DNA from 2 places in the Enterobacter nematophilus genome. Region 1 is predicted to be linked to the other one. Evidence: predicted binding sites of a transcription regulator. Region 1 holds the regulator's gene; the other holds the start of a gene.

What was found. Region 1 encodes PurR, which represses purine synthesis genes. Its sites were predicted from a motif close to CANGCAAACGTTTGCNTG; they were not measured.
Region 2: the regulator PurR is predicted to act here: its motif matches at 2,189-2,206, upstream of cvpA (colicin V production protein).

The regions. Positions count from the first base shown of each region.
Region 1 is NZ_JAPKNE010000001.1:573,088-577,850, reverse strand. It holds gene punC (purine nucleoside transporter PunC) at 234-1,433, opposite strand; gene punR (DNA-binding transcriptional activator PunR) at 1,548-2,459, shown strand; gene purR (HTH-type transcriptional repressor PurR) at 2,477-3,502, opposite strand; gene cydH (cytochrome bd-I oxidase subunit CydH) at 3,800-3,889, shown strand; gene OSH03_RS02655 (MFS transporter) at 4,053-4,763, shown strand, end outside.
Region 2 is NZ_JAPKNE010000002.1:45,278-50,040, forward strand. It holds gene folC (bifunctional tetrahydrofolate synthase/dihydrofolate synthase) at 59-1,327, shown strand; gene dedD (cell division protein DedD) at 1,317-2,009, shown strand; gene cvpA (colicin V production protein) at 2,262-2,750, shown strand; gene purF (amidophosphoribosyltransferase) at 2,784-4,301, shown strand; gene OSH03_RS06995 (UbiX family flavin prenyltransferase) at 4,390-4,763, shown strand, end outside.

The DNA.
Region 1 (4,763 bases):
AGAAATCTCACGGTAAATACCGCGAGGCTAGTATCCGACGTAGAACAGAGGAAGGGAGATAACCCTTGCCGAAATGCCTTCCATGGTAAAACGGGAGCGCTCCGGCTCCCGTTAACACTTAATATTTATCGTATTTAATCGAGCCAAATTTAGTATAGGCCTCAAAATTTGGTGATTCAATAGAAAATTCTTAGCAACCTAATCACTGAAAATTAACATAGTTTCTGGCGCGATTAGGCATGCGAGGTTTCCACCTGCGTGCTCTTATCCTGCGCGCGCTGCGCGGCGGCCTGCATGCGATAACCCAACGCCGCCAGCGCGACGGTGACCAGCATCACGCTGGTCGTCGTCAGCAGCGGCGTGGCAATCAGCGCGGAGACCACCAGGCTTGCCAGGAAGCACAGCCCCAGCTGCAGGGTGTTCTGCAGCGCAGCCGCGCGGCCTGTCGCCTGCGGGAACGGACGCAGCGCCTGCGCCACAACGATAGGGTAGATCGCCCCGTTCGCGATGGCCATCACGCAGAATGGAATCAATATTTCGGCCAGACCTGCGCCCGGAATAAAGCCAACGGCCCAGGTGCCGATGACGCTCAGCGCATAGAGCACCAGCAGCCACGGCAGCATCTGCTGACCTTCCCATTTTTGCAGCGCCGCGCGACAGCCGTAACCGCCAACCAGGAACGCGATGGTCTGCGGAACGTAGCTCAGGCCAATGGCCGCCGGGCTGTAGCCCATATCGTGCAGAATAAAGGGCGACCCGGTCAGCCACGCGAAGAAGCTCGCCGAGCAGGCGGCATAGATCAGAACGTTGCCGCGATACGCCTTAGCGCTCAGCAGGGAGGTGAAGGTAATCGGCTTCGCGTCTGCGTGCGCCTCTTTTTTATGCGCGGGCTTGAGGGCGAACGCCGGCAGCATCAGCACCAGCGTAATGGCAAACAGCGTGGCGAAGATGGCCTGCCAGTCGAAATGCGCGAGGATCCAGCTGCCCAGCAGCGGGGCGAGGGCCGGTGAGAGCCCCACCAGCGGCATAATGGTGGCGAAAATACGGTTTGTGCGGTTTGCCGGGTAGTAGTCGGTGACCAGCGCCTGCCAGGTCACGGCCGCGGCACAGACGCCGACCGCCTGAACAAACCGCAGCACCAGCAGCCAGGTGGCATCGCGCACCCATAGCATCCCCAGGCAGCCCACGGCAAAAATGGCCAGCCCCAGCAGCAACACCGGTTTACGCCCAAAGCGATCCGAGAGCGGTCCCCAGAGCAGCTGCGCGAAGGCAAAACCGGCGAGGAACAAACTCAGGCTGGCGCTGATGGCGGCGGCAGGGGTTTGCAAATCTTCCTGCATGGCGGCGAAAGCCGGCAGGTACATATCGGTGGCCAAAAAGCCCAGCACGCTTAAGCCGCCGAGCCAGACTAAAAAACCTTTCCTGGGTTGCACTGTTTTATTCTCCTGAGGAGGCAGGTATACGTTGGCGCTGAGTGTAGGGAGTGCAAAGCCGCTTGTGAAACGCTAATATTTGGCGGGTGCATTCAAATTTTTTGCAGGCAGAAAATGTGGTCAGATTATTCTCTTGAAGTGGTCGATGCTGTCGCGCGTAACGGCAGCTTTAGCGGGGCGGCGCAGGAGTTGCACCGCGTCCCTTCGGCCATCAGCTATACGGTGCGACAGCTTGAGGAGTGGCTGGCGGTTCCGCTGTTTGAACGGCGGCATCGTGATGTGGAATTAACGCCCGCAGGGGCGTGGTTTTTGAAGGAAGGGCGTTCTGTTATCAAAAAAATGCAGATCACCCGCGAGCAGTGCCAGCAGATCGCGAACGGCTGGCGGGGACACCTTTCCATCGCGGTGGATAACATCGTTAAGCCCGAACGCACCCGGCAGATGATCGTCGACTTCTATCGTCATTTTTCGGATGTCGAGCTGCGGGTCTCGCAGGAGGTGTTCAACGGCGTCTGGGATGCGCTGGCGGACGGCAGGGCAGAGATGGCGATTGGTGCGACCCAGGCGATCCCGGTCGGTGGACGTTACGCCTTTCGCGATATGGGCATGCTGAGCTGGAAATGCGTGGTGGCAAGCGATCATCCGCTGGCGAAGATGGAAGGGCCGCTGAGCGACGATACGCTGCGCAGCTGGCCGTCGCTGGTGCTGGAGGATACCTCCCGCTCTCTGCCCAAGCGTATTACCTGGCTTTTAGATAACCAGCGGCGGGTGGTGGCCCCTGACTGGGAATCGTCGGCGACGTGCCTCAGCGCCGGGCTCTGCGTCGCGATGGTACCCGTTCATTTTGCGCGTCCGCGCATCGACACCGGCGAGTGGGTTGAACTGACGCTGGAGAATCCGTTCCCGGATGCGGCCTGCTGCCTCACCTGGCAACAAAATGATGTCTCGCCCGCCATGGCCTGGCTTCTGGATTATCTGGGGGACAGCGAAACGCTTAACCGGGAGTGGCTGCGGGAGCCAGACTGACTGGCTCCGCAATGAGATTAACGACGATAGTCGCGGAACGGACCGTCCGCAACGGAACGGCGTTCGATGAGGCGAGGGTGAACTTCAATGGACTGCGACTCTTCACGCTTGTTGACGATCCTGTCCAGCAGCATATTGAAGGCGGTTTCACCCAGCGAATCTTTCGGCTGGTGAATGGTGGTCAGCGCTGGCGTGAAGAAGCGCGCGTTGCGCACGTTGTCATACCCGATCACGGAAATATCCTGCGGGACGCGCAGGCCCAGCTCGTCGGCAGCGCAGAGCGCGCCCATTGCCATGATGTCCCCCCCGCAGAAGACGGCGGTTGGACGGTGCGGCTGAGAGACGATCTGCTGCATCGCGCGGTAGCCTGATTCCGGCTCGAAGTCACCCTGCACGATCCAGTTTTCCGGCACGGTAATCAGCGCTTCTTCCATCGCTTTCATAAAGCCGGCCAGGCGGCCAGCGCCGGTGTTGCGTTCCAGCGGGCCCGGGATCACGCCAATCTCGCGGTGGCCGCGTTCGATCAGATAACGGCCCGCCATATAACCGCCTTCGAAGGCGTTATCGATGACGGAGTCCGTGAAGTCGGCGCGCGCTTCGCCCCAGTCCATCACCACCATAGGGATATGGCGATACTCTTCCAGCATCGACAGCACGGATTCCGGGTACTCGGAGCACATCACCAGCAGGCCATCCACGCGCTTTTGCGCCATCATCGACAGGTAGGCGCGCTGTTTTTCAATGCTGTTCCAGGCGTTGCCCAGAATCAGGGTATAGCCTTTCTGGAAGCAGTTTTTCTCTACCGCTTCAATGATCTCGGCAAAATAGGCCGCTTCGCTGCTGGTCGCCAGCAGACCAATAGACTTGGTGTGGTTAACCTTGAGGCTGCGCGCAACCGCGCTCGGGGAGTAGTGCAGCTCTTTAATTGCTGCCCAGACGGCGTTGCGCGTCTCTTCCGCCACAAAGCGGGTTTTGTTAATTACATGTGATACGGTTGTAGTGGAAACGTTTGCGCGTTTTGCTACGTCTTTAATTGTTGCCATTAAATGTCACTCCAGACCATATCCTAAGCTCCTGAAAAACTTGAAGGTAAACGTTTGCCTTCTCTCACCCTTATCACGCAATTTTGGATTGCGGCACGCCGGGAAAACGACACGGGACGTCAGGAGGGGGTCAATGGCCGGTACGCTAATAAATTTAGCGTGGAATTTTGGCCTATCTTGATGAAAAGGGGAAGAGGTAAAGTGTTTATCAGCTTAAATCATGGAAGATTTTTGACGTAAACTGTGCAAAAATGAGCAAGCTCACTTTTCGTGGGGGGATTAAAAGGAGAAAAATTGATGAGTTCCGATCTGAAGTTTTCGCTGTTCACCACCGTTATTGTGCTGGCGCTGATTGTGGCGGCTGGCCTGACGGCTGCGCTGCACTGATTTACGCGGGGGGAGAGCCTTCTCCCTCCCGAACGTCCCGATTGTTACTTCCCTGGCAAAAATCTTTTGCCATTTTGTTAACTTCTCATTTTTTGTGATTGATGTCATGCTTTCCGCTTCTTTGTTCTGTGTCACTACATGACACGGCATCCGGAGTTGACGCATGAAAATCAATTTTCCCCTGCTGGCCCTGGCGATTGGCGCTTTTGGGATTGGCACCACTGAATTCTCCCCGATGGGGTTACTGCCTGTAATCGCCCGGGGCGTGGACGTCTCGATCCCGGCCGCCGGGATGTTAATCAGCGCCTACGCCATCGGCGTGATGGTGGGGGCGCCGCTGATGACGCTTCTGCTTTCGCACCGCGCGCGCCGCAATGCGCTGATTTTCCTGATGGCGATTTTCACCCTGGGCAACGTGCTTTCGGCCATTTCGCCGGACTACACTACCCTGATGCTGTCTCGCATTCTGACCAGCCTCAACCACGGTGCCTTCTTTGGGCTGGGATCGGTCGTGGCCGCAAGCGTGGTGCCAAAACACAAGCAGGCAAGCGCCGTGGCGACCATGTTTATGGGGCTGACGATTGCCAACATCGGCGGCGTACCGGCGGCGACCTGGCTGGGTGAAGCGATCGGCTGGCGTATGTCTTTCCTGGCAACGGCCGGGCTGGGCGTGGTCGCGATGGTGGCGTTGTTCTTCTCCCTGCCGAAAGGCAGCGCCGGAGAACGTCCGGAAGTGCGTAAAGAGCTGGCGGTGCTGATGCGCCCGCAGGTACTCTCCGCGCTGCTCACCACGGTGCTGGGGGCAGGGGCGATGTTTACCCTCTACACCTATATTTCACCGGTGCTGCACGATATCACCCACGCAACGCCTCTC
Region 2 (4,763 bases), on a different contig from region 1:
GCAGGGCCAGATGGCGCTGCCCTTTTGCTTTATAACCTGTTAATGACAACCGGGCATTATGGAAAATAAAAGCATTCCCCAAGCCACGTCGCCCCTGGCCGCGTGGCTTTCTTATCTGGAAAACCTGCACAGTAAAACCATTGATATGGGGCTTGATCGCGTAAGCCAGGTTGCCGCGCGTCTCGACGTGCTGAAACCGGCGCCTTTCGTGTTTACCGTCGCCGGAACCAACGGTAAAGGGACGACCTGCCGCACGCTGGAATCAGTTCTGATGGCGGCGGGTTATAAGGTTGGCGTCTACAGCTCTCCGCATCTGGTGCGCTACACCGAGCGGGTTCGCGTGCAGAACAGCGAGCTGGCGGAATCTGCCCATACGGCGTCGTTCGCGGCTATCGAAGCTGCGCGCGGAGAAACCTCATTAACCTATTTCGAATACGGTACCCTGTCAGCGCTGTGGCTTTTTAAGCAGGCGCAGCTGGACGTGGTGATCCTGGAAGTGGGGCTGGGCGGGCGTCTGGATGCCACCAATATGGTGGATGCGGACGTGGCGGTGGTCACCAGCATCGCGCTGGATCATACCGACTGGCTGGGCCCGGATCGTGAAAGCATTGGCCGCGAGAAGGCCGGTATTTTCCGGGCGAATAAGCCCGCCGTGGTCGGCGAGCCGGACATGCCGCATACCATCGCTGATGTAGCAAACGAGAAGGGCGCTCAGCTCCTGCGTCGCGGCGTTGACTGGCACTATGAGGTGCAGGACAACGGCTGGCGCTTCAGCGATGCGCAGGGCGTGCTGGACAGCCTGCCGCTGCCGCAGGTACCGCAGCCGAACGCGGCAACTGCGCTGGCGGCACTGCGCGCCAGCGGATTAGCGGTCAGCGAACAGGCAATCCGTGACGGCATTCAGAATGCGCTGCTGCCGGGTCGTTTCCAGATAGTCAGCGAGTCACCGCGTCTGATCCTGGACGTGGCGCACAACCCGCATGCGGCGGCGTATCTCGCAGGACGTCTCAAATCGTTACCAAAAACCGGGCGCGTGCTGGCGGTTATCGGTATGCTTCATGATAAAGATATCGGCGGGACGCTGGCCTGCATGGAGAGTGTGGTCGATAGCTGGTATTGTGCTCCTCTGGAGGGGCCGCGCGGCGCGACCGCTGAGCAGCTGATGGAGCATCTCGGTAAAGGCGCAATCTACAGTAGCGTGGCGCAGGCCTGGCATGCCGCGATGGCGGAGGCTAAACCAGAAGATACCGTGCTGGTGTGTGGCTCTTTCCACACGGTGGCACATGTCATGGAAGTGATGGACGCGGGGAGAACCGGTGGCGAGTAAGTTTCAGAACCGTTTAACAGGAACCATTGTGCTGGTCGCGCTCGGGGTGATTATTCTTCCCGGGCTGCTCGACGGGCAGAAAAAACATTATCAGGACGAGTTTGCAGCCATTCCGCTGGTGCCGAAGCCGGGCGACCGCGATGAGCCGGATATGCTGCCTGCGGCAACGCAGGCGCTGCCTGCGCAGCCGCCTGAAGGGGCGGCGGAAGAAGTCCGCGCGGGCGATGCCGCTGCACCGTCACTCGACCCGTCGCGTCTGGCGGCGAATAACAACATCGAGATCGATCCGGTACCGGTAGAGAAGCCAAAGCCTGTTGAAAAACCGAAGCCGGTAGAAAAACCGCAGCCGAAGCCACAGCAACAGCGAGATAAAGCAGCAGAGCAGCTGGCTGCAGCGTCTGAAACCCCACCGCCGGCGAAGCAAGACGCAGCGCCGACCGGCAAAGCCTATGTTGTGCAGCTGGGGGCGCTGAAAAACGCCGATAAAGTCAACGAGGTTGTCGGTAAACTGCGCAGCGCGGGATATCGTGTTTACACTTCACCTTCCACGCCGGTGCAGGGTAAAATTACCCGCATCCTCGTGGGGCCGGAGGCGTCGAAAGACAAGCTGAAAGGGTCGCTGGGCGAGCTGAAGCAGATCTCCGGGCTGAGCGGTGTGGTGATGAGCTACAGCGCGAACTGATAAGTTTTCCCCCTCACCCCGGCCCTCTCCCCAAAGGGGAGAGGGTGAAAGTCGCATCGAGCGCGTTTGTATCATACGGCATCGTACAGTCCCCTCTCCCCTTTGGGGAGAGGGTTAGGGTGAGGGGCGTTGAACATTTTTTCAGCGCCTTTTTTATTTACGCGCGGGAAGGAAATCCCTACGCAAACGTTTTCTTTTTCTGTTAGAATTCGCCCCGAACTGGATGACAGGGCGTTTAATCGTGGGACACATATGGTCTGGATTGATTACGCCATCATTGCGGTGATTGGTTTTTCCTGTCTGGTTAGCCTGATCCGTGGCTTTGTTCGTGAAGCGTTATCGCTGGTAACCTGGGGTTGTGCTTTCTTTGTTGCCAGTCATTACTACACTTACCTGTCTGTCTGGTTCACGGGCTTTGAAGATGAACTGGTCCGAAATGGAATCGCCATCGCGGTGCTGTTTATCGCGACGCTGATTGTCGGCGCTATCGTGAATTACGTGATAGGTCAGCTGGTCGAGAAAACCGGTCTGTCAGGAACGGACAGGGTGCTCGGCATCTGTTTCGGGGCGTTGCGAGGCGTGCTGATTGTGGCCGCGATCCTGTTCTTCCTGGATACCTTCACCGGGTTCTCCAAAAGTGAAGACTGGCAGAAATCGCAGCTCATTCCAGAGTTCAGCTTCATCATCAGATGGTTCTTTGACTATCTGCAAAGCTCGTCGAGTTTTTTGCCCAGGGCATAAACCCTGAGATGTGGCTTAACGAGGAAAAGACGAATGTGCGGTATTGTCGGTATCGCCGGTTTCATGCCGGTAAACCAGTCGATTTATGACGCGTTAACGGTGCTTCAGCACCGTGGGCAGGATGCTGCGGGTATCATCACCATTGATGCAAACAACTGCTTCCGTTTACGTAAGGCCAATGGCCTGGTAAACGATGTGTTTGAAGCCCGCCATATGCAGCGTCTGCAAGGTAATATGGGGATCGGTCACGTTCGTTATCCTACTGCTGGCAGTTCCAGCGCCTCTGAGGCACAGCCTTTCTACGTCAACTCACCGTATGGCATCACGCTTGCCCATAACGGCAACCTGACCAACGCTCATGAGCTGCGTAAGAAGCTGTTCGAAGAGAAACGTCGCCACATTAACACCACCTCTGATTCAGAAATCCTGCTCAATGTGTTCGCCAGCGAGCTGGATAACTTCCGTCACTACCCGCTGGAAGCAGACAATATCTTCGCTGCCATTGCCGCGACCAACCGCCAGATCCGCGGCGCGTACGCCTGCGTGGCGATGATCATCGGTCACGGTATGGTCGCCTTCCGCGATCCAAACGGCATTCGTCCGCTGGTACTGGGCAAGCGCGACCTCGGCGATGGCCGTACCGAGTACATGGTTGCCTCTGAGAGCGTGGCGCTGGATACCCTGGGCTTCGAGTTCCTGCGCGACGTTGCGCCGGGCGAAGCGGTGTATATCACCGAGAAGGGCCAGCTGTTTACCCGTCAGTGTGCCGACAACCCGGTCAGCAACCCGTGCCTGTTTGAATACGTCTATTTCGCCCGTCCGGATTCCTTCATCGACAAGATCTCCGTCTACAGCGCGCGCGTGAACATGGGCACGAAGCTCGGCGAGAAGATTGCCCGCGAGTGGGACGATCTCGACATCGACGTGGTTATTCCTATCCCGGAAACCTCCTGCGATATCGCCCTGGAGATCGCCCGCATTCTGGACAAGCCGTACCGTCAGGGTTTCGTGAAGAACCGCTACGTTGGCCGCACCTTTATTATGCCGGGCCAGCATCTGCGCCGTAAGTCCGTGCGCCGCAAGCTGAACGCCAACCGCGCGGAATTCCGCGACAAGAACGTTTTGCTGGTGGATGACTCCATCGTTCGCGGCACCACCTCTGAGCAGATTATCGAGATGGCGCGCGAAGCGGGGGCGAAGAAAGTCTACCTGGCGTCTGCCGCGCCGGAAATTCGCTTCCCGAACGTGTACGGTATTGATATGCCAACCGCCAACGAGCTGATTGCTCACGGCCGTGAAGTGGACGAGATTCGTCAGATCATCGGTGCCGACGGCCTGATTTTCCAGGACCTGAACGATCTCATCGACGCGGTGCGCGCCGAGAATCCGGAAATTCAGCAGTTCGAATGCTCCGTGTTTAACGGCGTCTACGTGACGAAAGACGTTGACCAGCAGTACCTCGACTATCTTGATTCGCTGCGTAACGACGATGCGAAAGCCGTTCAGCTGCAAAACGATCTCGAAAGCTTAGAGATGCACAACGAAGGTTAATCTCTCCGCAGGTGAGGGCGCTCGCCCTCACTTGCAACTCCCCGCAAAATCCTGCACAGTCAGCCCAGAAATCAGCAAGGGCGAAATCATGAAACGACTCATTATAGGCATCAGCGGTGCCAGCGGCGCGATTTACGGCGTACGCCTGCTACAGGTTTTGCGTAACGTGGCAGAAGTGGAAACGCATCTGGTGATGAGCCAGGCGGCGCGGCAAACCCTCTCCCTTGAAACGGATCTCTCCCTGCGCGAAGTCCAGGCGCTGGCGGACGTGGTTCACGATGCGCGCGATATCGCCGCCAGCATCTCCTCAGGCTCGTTTAAAACCGCCGGCATGGTTATCCTGCCCTGTTCAATCAAAACGCTCTCCGGGATTGTGAATAGCTATACCGACACGCTGGTCACGCGCGCGGCGGACGTGGTGCTGAAGGAGCGCCGACCGCTGGTGCTCTGCGTGCGGGAAAC